4 regions of the uncultured Agrobacterium sp. genome follow, and region 4 is predicted to be linked to each of the others. Evidence: predicted binding sites of a transcription regulator. Region 4 holds the regulator's gene; each other region holds the start of a gene.

Region 1 (2,200 bases), on a different contig from region 4:
ATCGAGCTTTTCCAACCGGCCTGCCGATGGCCGAACGCCCTTCTCAAGCCATAGCCTCCTCACGTCCAAAGAACCGTTTTTTCGGTCTGCCTTCATATCTATGCGCCCGACCAAGCGGTCTCCCTCCAACAGGGGGAAAACGTAATAGCCATATTGACGCTTCGGCTCCGGTACGAAGACCTCGATGCGATAGAAGAAGCCGAAGAGGCGCTCTGTTCTCGCGCGATTGCGCAGTAGCGGGTCGAAGGGGCTCAGAACCCGAATGCGCTGCGGCGGCGTGACGGACGCCTCCGCTTCCATCTCATCGGAAAAGCGGGCGAATGCATAGGACGCACGCTCTTTTTCGCCGTTGGCAGAGACCAGGGAAACCTCGATCAGTTCACTGCGATGCGTCGCCACCCATTCCCTTGCCTCATGCGGCGTCACGAGATCGAAGAAAGCGGAGAGTTCTCCCGATGTCGCGAAACCGAGGCGAGACAACGCTTCGCGGCAGGCCCAGTCGATGAACGCCTCGTGGCTCACCTCACGCTCGAAATGCTCCTTCGAGATCACCCGCTCTGAGAGGTCGTATACTTTCTGGAAATTGACACGGCCGGATATTGCGAGCTTGCCTGTGTGCCACATATATTCCAGTGCCGTCTTGGATGGATGCCAGTTCCACCAACCACCAGACTGATGATCTTCAGCCTTCATGTCACGCGACATGACGGCGCCGTTTTCAGCTATGTGCCGGTAGGTCTGTTCAAAAGCCGCGTCAAAACCATCACCATGCCACTTGCGCCAGCGGTCCTGCATGATCGGCTCCCGGCGGCGAAACCGGTGTTTCCAATAGGGATAGAAGGCTGTGGGCAAGATCGAGGCATCATGGGTCCAATGCTCAAACAGCGTTCTGTCTTTTTCCAAAAGAGCGGACAGATGCTCCCGCTTGTAGGTCTGGTTTCTGGAAAAGATGATCTGGTGATGCGCCCGCTCCACCGTGGCAATGCTGTCCACCTGAACGAAGCCGAGAGCCGTGATGAGTTGCAGCAGACCATCCTTCGACAATGCTCTATTGGGAGCAGAAGCGAGACCCTGCCGCACCAGGAATATACGTCGTGCTGCTTCGTTCGAAACCAGAATCGCCATGCCGAACAGTCTAGGATCGCGTCGCCGCAAAATCAATGTTCTTTTTTTGTTCTTGATTTCGTCAACGCCTCTTTGCGTTTATAGAAGCGCGTGAACCGATAAGGAAAATGGCGTGGACATTCACTTCCAGAATGCGAGTGTGACTTTCGAGCGGCGGATGGCGCTTGCGCCGCTCGATCTTTCGCTTCACGAAAGACGCATCGGCATCGTCGGTCTGAATGGTTCGGGTAAGACGACCTTCGCGCGGATGATTAACGGCCTGACCAAACCGATAAGTGGCAGGGTCATCGTCAACGGACTCGACACGGTCAAGGATGCCGATGCCGTTTTGAAACAAGTAGGCTTCGTCTTTCAGAATCCACAGAACCAGATCATCCTGCCGATTATCCGCGACGACATTGCCTTTGGATTGAAGAACCGTGGCCTGCACAAGACTATCGTCGATGAGGCGGTGCGGGCGACGTTACAGCGCTTTAGCATCGACCACCTCGCAGATCGCCGCGCCCATGAACTGTCTGGCGGCGAGTTGCAACTCGCAGCACTTGCGGCCCTTTCCATCACCGGTCCGAAAATCCTCATACTCGACGAGCCTACGAACCAACTCGATTTAAAAAACCGGGCGCTGGTAGAGCGGACTATTCTGGGACTTGAGCAGGATGTGATCGTGATCACCCACGATCTTCCGCTTGTCGAGGCGTTCGACCGCGTATTGCTGTTTCATCAGGGTAGGCTTGCGGCGGATGGCAAGCCGCAGGATGTCATTGCCCGGTACCGGGAGATTGCCCTGCAATGAAAAGCCTTTACGCCGAAGGAACGGGCTGGCTTTATCGACTTTCGCCACGCATGAAGCTCGTTACGCTTGCGGTTTCCAGCGTCGGGCTTTTTCTCACCCGCGACCCTGCCCTGTTGAGCATAGCCGTCATCCTGGCAGTCCTCATCCTCTGGCAAGCTCATCTTGGTCTGCGCGGTACTTTCTCAAGGCTTCGTCCCGTCTTTCTCACCATAGCCTCTATTGCAGCTTTTAGCTTCCTTCTCGTCCCGCCGATGGATGCTTTGGTGACGCTTTTAAGATTGA
Region 2 (2,200 bases), on a different contig from region 4:
CTCCAACTCCTACGGGGTATGTTAGACGCCGCGGCGTTAGCTGCCGCACGCAACAGATTTTTTGACTCTGCGTGTAGATCAATTCCCGCTGAAAATCTAATCGAGCCATAGTCGTCAGCGTCGGGAGACCTCACCTTAACTACATCAAAAGGCGCCATGTACAGATCGGTCATAACTTCGTTTGATCGACGTTCCTCATACTCGGACAAATCTTCGATCAGTTGACGCATTCTGATGACGAAGTCGCGAGTGCTTGGCGACGTAGGTAGAAGTAGCTCCTGTTCATTGTCGTGTTTCGTTCGACGAAACAGAGCACCATATTCGCCTACCGAACCGATATGTAAAAAACCGCGCATTCGCAGCCAGCCAGCAACATCCCTCGGAGACAGTGATAAAAGACCTGACTGCTCGACGAATCCGGTTCTCACTGGCCCACCTCCTGTTCCTGGTTGATGGCATCATAAGCCTTTTGCATCATAATCTGGAGCGCTTGCACGTCGAAGATTTGGCTTCGGGGAATCGAGATTGTGACTGATGTTTCGTTTCGAACAGGAGGCGAGCCTCTTAAATCAACCCAATAGGCACACCTTTTAATCAACAATGAATTTTCGTCAGACACTAACCAGTCCAGCTCTGCCGGCTCGAGTACAAGAACAACGAGGAAGTGGAGAGCAGTTGATACACTTGTCCGAAGATCATCATAATTCTTTATAGGAAGCGGAAATGAAATTTCATTTTCCTTCAAGCAGTCCCTTGAGGTAGACTTTAACTGAAGATCTACGGAAATCTTACTACCACTGATCGGCCGCACCGTGGCGTCAATGCTTTGTTTGTCGACATGGAGATGGATTATTTGACACCCCGCACGTGCCGCAACTGCGGTAACATAGGCTACTGACAAGCGCTCCTTGATGTCATTTGTGTGTGTTCTGATAGGCATTAGAGCAACTCGATAAGAACTCAACTAATAAGGGAATCTCATTTTCGCCTTAAAAAATCATGACTGAAATACGCCATAAGACCTAACGTAAAAAGGCCCGCCTAAACGGGCCTTTCTCACCTATTCCGAAAACCTAAAATCAAATCTCCGGACAACCGCGCTGGTTGGCGAAGGTGATGGTGTCGGGGCCGCGGCGGGTGTCGCCTTCGACGACCACGCGGCGTGGCGTCATGCGGACGACTTCAGGATCGCGCAGGCCAGAGGCGCGGGCGGCGGCGCGGGCTTCGCGTTCGCTGCAGCCAGCCATACGTGGAGGACCGCGGCGGTCCAGATCACGATCGCGATCGCGGATGACCGGGCGGACGCCGTCTGGGCCGATCCGCAGCTCGACATCCTGCGCCTTTGCAACGGTAGATACGGCGACGCTTGAAACTGCCATAGTAACAGCAAGTCCTGCAACTTGAATAATCTTTCGCATGTTGCCTCCTCAGTGCCATTACTTCGGCACACGTCAATGTTCACAGCGCTATAACGTCGAGAAGCCTCACTGGTTCCTTTGCAGTAATCTTGGGATGGCAAGCAGACTACAAGAAAATGCCCCGCCGAAGCGGGGCATATACGATCGATAGTACGTATTGCGCTATCACCACCTCAGGCCGCGACATCCGCAGTGAAAGCGGATTTGATCAGCGTCTTGGTGTAGTCGGCAGATGGCGCGTTGAAGATCGCGTCGGTCTCTCCTTCTTCCACGATCTTCCCATCTTTCATCACGATCACGTAATCCGAAATCGCCTTGATGACCGAAAGGTCGTGGCTGATGAAGATGTAGGAAAGCCCGTGCGTTTTCTGCAGCTCGCGCAACAGATCGATCACCTGCCCCTGCACCGAACGGTCGAGCGCCGATGTCGGCTCGTCCAGCACGACGACGTCGGGCTTCAGGATGATGGCTCTGGCAATCGCAATACGCTGGCGCTGGCCGCCGGAGAATTCGTGCGGATAGCGGTTTCTGGCTGCCGGATCGAGGCCGACTTCCTTCAGCGCTTCGATGGCGCGCTTATCCCGCTCGGCGCGGGTCAGTTGCGGTTCGTGAACGAAAAGACCTTCGGTTATGATCTCGCCCACTGTCTGGCGGGGCGAAAGTGATCCATAGGGATCCTGGAACACGAGTTGCAGCCGACGACGCAGGGGGCGCATTGCCTTGCGGTCCAGCCCCGTAATCTCCTTCTTCTCGAAAGTGATGCGTCCGTTGGCGTGGGTTAG
Region 3 (2,200 bases), on a different contig from region 4:
ACATCCAGAATGCCAGCCGGTCCAAGCCGTCGGAATCGGCGACCGGATCGGCGTCCATCATGATGAGGCCGGGAACGAGGACCTGGGCCTTGGTCGCCTGCATGCCCACGCGGATGCCGACAGCCAGTGCCGCGGCATCCGCCGCCCACACCACCCGTCTGCTCCGCTCCCGTGTAATCAGGACGAGCGGCGCCTCAACCGGAGGCGCCGCGTCGCCAGCCTTCCGCCGCAGCCGGTCGGTGGACCAGCTCGGCAGGTACAGCGAGACGACCCGCGGCATCGCAAGCCTCCAATTCGAAATCCGCACTTTCACCCGCCCGAGCGCGGATGAGTTCAACAAGCCAGCGCGCACGTCCGACGCCAGGCACCGGAAGCGGGCTGGATGGCAGGACGGAGACGCGCCACCGTGTCATGGCCGCCGTCGGCTGGCCGAAATCCATCGCTTCCGCCTGCCGGCGCCAGCGACGGAGCGCGATGCCGATCGAGCCAGTTCCCTCTGCCGCGAGTTGGAGACGGCGCGAGGCGGTCATAGACAATTTCGCGACCTCGCCGACCACGGCGCCGAGCGCGCCATGACGCAATGCCTCCTCCATGCAGGCGAGCACCGTCTTGTCATCCCCGGCCTCGACATAAATGACCCGGTCCGCGCCAAGCCCTGCTTGCGCCACCGCGGGTGCGAAGAGGTCAGGCGTCGTTACGCACCACAGCACCTTGCCCTTGGTGCGCGCGGATACTCCAGCAGCAAAGAGAGCACTGGCCGCGCCGTCAAGCGCACCATTACCGCCGCCCGCCACTTCATGGAGTGCGCCCAGCGCAAGCCCGCCACCGGGGAGCCGGCGGTCCATCAGCTCGATTCCAAATGGCAGCACGGTCTTGCTACGGGCCGCCCTTCCCTCAATGCGGCTGATCGCGGCACGCAGATCATCAATGGGGGTTTCGTGCCGCAACGGTCTTGGCTCCTTTATTATTCTTCGCTAACGTTCCCTTTTTGTTCTATTCTCAACAGGGAGTCAACCGCAAGACATTGACTTAGCCTGGGACTTACCGGCGGTGGTGCGAGCGTCACGGGCGAGCCGTTGAACAATTTGGCAGCGCGCGAGATCGTCTCGATTTCGGGTGATATCTTGAGCGGCAAGCTTTTTCCACGGCGCGCATCCCGGTGCATGCACCATAATATGAAGCGAGCTCCCCAGCTCAGGCCGGAAAGATATTCGATGTGAGTCGCCGTTGAAAGGAATCGTTCTTTCGCATATATTGATGCTGCTCTTGGCATGAGCATGGCACTCGCCGTTCCGAAGCTGCTGGCAGCGCTGCTACGATGAAATTATCAATACCTTTCAACAGCGATCCGGCTTGAAAGGCGGTTGGCGAGTGACGCTTTACTTACAAGCCAGGAGAACCGCTATGTTGATTGGTGATATTCGTCCCACGACAATCGAAGGCGTCAAGAGCCTCGCCGCCCAGTATCGCAAGCAGGAAGGCATCAAGTATTCCCAAGCGCTTGAGATTGCCGCAAAAGCTGCGAATTGCACAAACTTCAAGAATGCGTTGCGCACCCTTCCAAGCAATGGATCAAGAGCAAAAAAGCCTTACGTCTTATTGACAATTTACTGGTGCGACAAAGACAAACGCTTTGAGGTTGGACGCGAAACGCTGACGATCTTGCTGGAAAAACCGATTCTCGACATCTGCGACAAATCCATGCTTAAAGATTTGCGTGGCTTTGGAAACCTTCGGATGGTTGCCCCTGACCATTTTGTCTGCGACGCTATTGCAGGCTCCCAATCCTTTGCACGCGAACGCCTTTCGACGGCTGAGCGTTCACTTCGCTTCATGGAGCGGACAGGTCTTCGTCCGTCGCGCGATTTTCGCAAGGCATATCCGAACGGCCAGGCCGATGACCAGCTTCCGGACAGCGATCATACGACCGATTGGGTAGATCCAGTAAGTGGCCAGTTCATTTTAATCGATGAACCTTACAGCGGTGTGCCGGACGAAGCCAAGCGTGCTGACTGGTCCGATCGTACAGACTGGCGGGTTGTTAAGACTCAATGGGAAGGCATGTATTACCCGAGCCGCTGCGACCTCTACGTGGCTACCGATGGCCGCACCGGCTATGACATTGACGCGTTGGTAGCAAAGATCAACGCGATGCCATCCCCATTCCTCGAAGAGGACTGGACCGGGGAATCAGCGCCGT
Region 4 (2,200 bases):
ACGTTCTTCATATCCCAGGGCGCCAGAAACTGCCCCTTTTTCACGTTGATGACCCGTCCGGTCTTTGCGGCGGCCACCAGAAGATCGGTCTGACGGCTGAGAAACGCCGGGATTTGCAGGACATCGACGGTCTCCGCTACAACGGCGCACTGCTCTTCCGTGTGGATATCGGTCAGCACCGGAAAGCCGAACTCTTTCTTGAGGTCGGTGAAGATTTCCATGGCCCTGTCGAGGCCGATACCGCGCTTGCCGGAAAGAGAAGTACGGTTCGCTTTATCGAAAGAGGACTTGTAAACCAGCCCGATGCCGAGCTTGGCGCACAATTCGTGAAGCGTGCCGGCAATCATGAAAGCATGGTCGCGGCTTTCCATCTGGCACGGGCCGGCAATCAGCGAAAACCGTTCCGTATTGGAGAAGGAGACAGCGCCTTTTCCCTCGCCAGCCACCACTTTCAAATTGTTTTTTACAGTCATCTCATTCCTCACGACTCATGCGCCAGACATCGCCGGCAACCGCAACCTTGCGAGCTTGCAAAGGCCTTACAACATCAGCCCAAAAATCGGAATCGATTTTCCAGCTCTTCAGGCTTGAAACCTTGCGCCAGCAAAATGCGACAAACATTCTCGCTGTTCTCACCTCCAGAGGAAACCCGGACCGGTTTCGACGCCTTCCAGGCCTTCCTCGCACGCTGGCTTCGGTCGGCTCCTTCTCCTGCGAGACGCGGTTCTAACCAAGCTGAGCGATCAACCTGCTGCTCGCCATCGTCGTGTTCAGGAGGATGCTGTCATATTCCTAGCGGCAAGCTTCCACATTTGCGCGGAAACAGGACAGCGAAACGGCAAGCCGGAACGTTTGCGGAATTTTAAGGGATTGCAGAACACATATGGAACATATAGTGTTCGTTCTGTATTTGTTTCGCGAATTCTCGCAACGCATTCCAAGGGTTTTCTCATGCTCACGCGCAAACAGCAGGAACTGCTCCTATTCATTCATGAACGAATGAAAGAGTCCGGCGTGCCCCCGTCTTTCGATGAGATGAAAGATGCCCTGGACCTCGCTTCCAAATCCGGTATTCACCGTCTGATCACCGCCTTGGAGGAGCGCGGCTTCATCCGCCGTCTGCCGAACCGGGCAAGAGCGCTGGAGGTTATCAAACTCCCGGAAGCCTATTCCGCACCCGCGCAGAAGCCCGTACGTGGATTCGCCCCAAGCGTGATCGAGGGTAGCCTCGGAAAGCCGAAAGCGCCGGAACCTGCCCCTGCTTCAAAACCCGTAAATGATGCGATTTCAAGCGCGGTCACCGTTCCTGTGATGGGACGCATCGCTGCCGGTGTTCCGATCTCCGCCATTCAGAACAATACCCACGATGTTGCCGTGCCGGTGGACATGATCGGGACGGGTGAACATTACGCATTGGAAGTCAAGGGTGACTCCATGATCGAGGCCGGCATCTTCGATGGAGACACCGTGATCATCCGCAATGGCAGCACGGCCAATCCTGGAGACATCATCGTCGCTCTTGTGGATGATGAGGAAGCAACGTTGAAACGGTTCCGCCGCAAGGGTGCTTCGATAGCCCTGGAGGCCGCGAACCCGGCCTATGAAACCCGTATCTTTGGGCCCGACAGGGTCAAAATTCAGGGCAAACTTGTGGGTCTCATTCGCCGTTATCACTGACCGGTGACTGAAGGCACCCTACATCGGATCGGTTGAGCGCAGTAATCTCAGAACAAAATCAAAAAGGCAGGTCATCGCCTGCTTTTTTTGTATTCCGCGCCTCAACGGAGACAAAAGCAATGATGGGACAATGAAACTGCACGGGTCTATCGCCCTTCTTCGGTTCGGCCTGTCGATTTCCGATCGCGATCGAAACGGCGCAATGCGGGGTAATCCGGAAGCCATGCCTCACGGCGGATTGTCCAAAGCTCGTAGGTCGGCTCAAATTGATCCGGCTCGTCGAGTGAACCGAGATTGACCTCTACTTCGTCGCCGCTCCGGCCAAAAACCGGTGAACCGCAATCGGGGCAAAAAAAGCGGCCATTGTAGCTGCGAGTGTCTCCATCGATCGTTACGGCATCCTCTGGAAAAATTGCCGAGGCAAGAAAGAGCGCACCATGATGTTTGCGACAATCCATGCAATGACAAATCCCGACACGATAAGGCTGACCGACAAGAGATAGCCTTACCTTGCCGCAGGCAC

Evidence for each region. The regulator LexA, encoded in region 4, represses DNA repair genes until DNA is damaged. The targets are predictions, from matches to a motif close to TGTTCNNNNTGTGTTCNG.
Region 1: a site for LexA is predicted at 1,162-1,179, ahead of QZ869_RS07240 (energy-coupling factor ABC transporter ATP-binding protein). Genes of this name have one in related genera too.
Region 2: a site for LexA is predicted at 944-961, ahead of QZ869_RS18155 (DUF4365 domain-containing protein). Genes of this name have one in related genera too.
Region 3: a site for LexA is predicted at 979-996, ahead of QZ869_RS11655 (ImuA family protein). Genes of this name have one in related genera too.

Annotation. Positions count from the first base shown of each region.
Region 1 is NZ_CAJYTV010000009.1:8,229-10,428, reverse strand. It holds gene QZ869_RS07245 (winged helix-turn-helix domain-containing protein) at 1-1,125, opposite strand, end outside; gene QZ869_RS07240 (energy-coupling factor ABC transporter ATP-binding protein) at 1,238-1,918, shown strand; gene QZ869_RS07235 (energy-coupling factor transporter transmembrane protein EcfT) at 1,915-2,200, shown strand, end outside.
Region 2 is NZ_CAJYTV010000018.1:283,827-286,026, forward strand. It holds gene QZ869_RS18150 (hypothetical protein) at 1-428, opposite strand, end outside; gene QZ869_RS18155 (DUF4365 domain-containing protein) at 425-940, opposite strand; gene QZ869_RS18160 (hypothetical protein) at 1,080-1,418, opposite strand; gene QZ869_RS18165 (ABC transporter ATP-binding protein) at 1,592-2,200, opposite strand, start outside.
Region 3 is NZ_CAJYTV010000012.1:56,505-58,704, reverse strand. It holds gene QZ869_RS11660 (DNA polymerase Y family protein) at 1-280, opposite strand, end outside; gene QZ869_RS11655 (ImuA family protein) at 195-947, opposite strand; gene QZ869_RS11650 (DUF5623 domain-containing protein) at 1,405-2,200, shown strand, end outside.
Region 4 is NZ_CAJYTV010000011.1:589,072-591,271, forward strand. It holds gene kdsA (3-deoxy-8-phosphooctulonate synthase) at 1-473, opposite strand, end outside; gene QZ869_RS11335 (hypothetical protein) at 475-621, opposite strand; gene lexA (transcriptional repressor LexA) at 952-1,677, shown strand; gene QZ869_RS11345 (GFA family protein) at 1,824-2,200, opposite strand, start outside.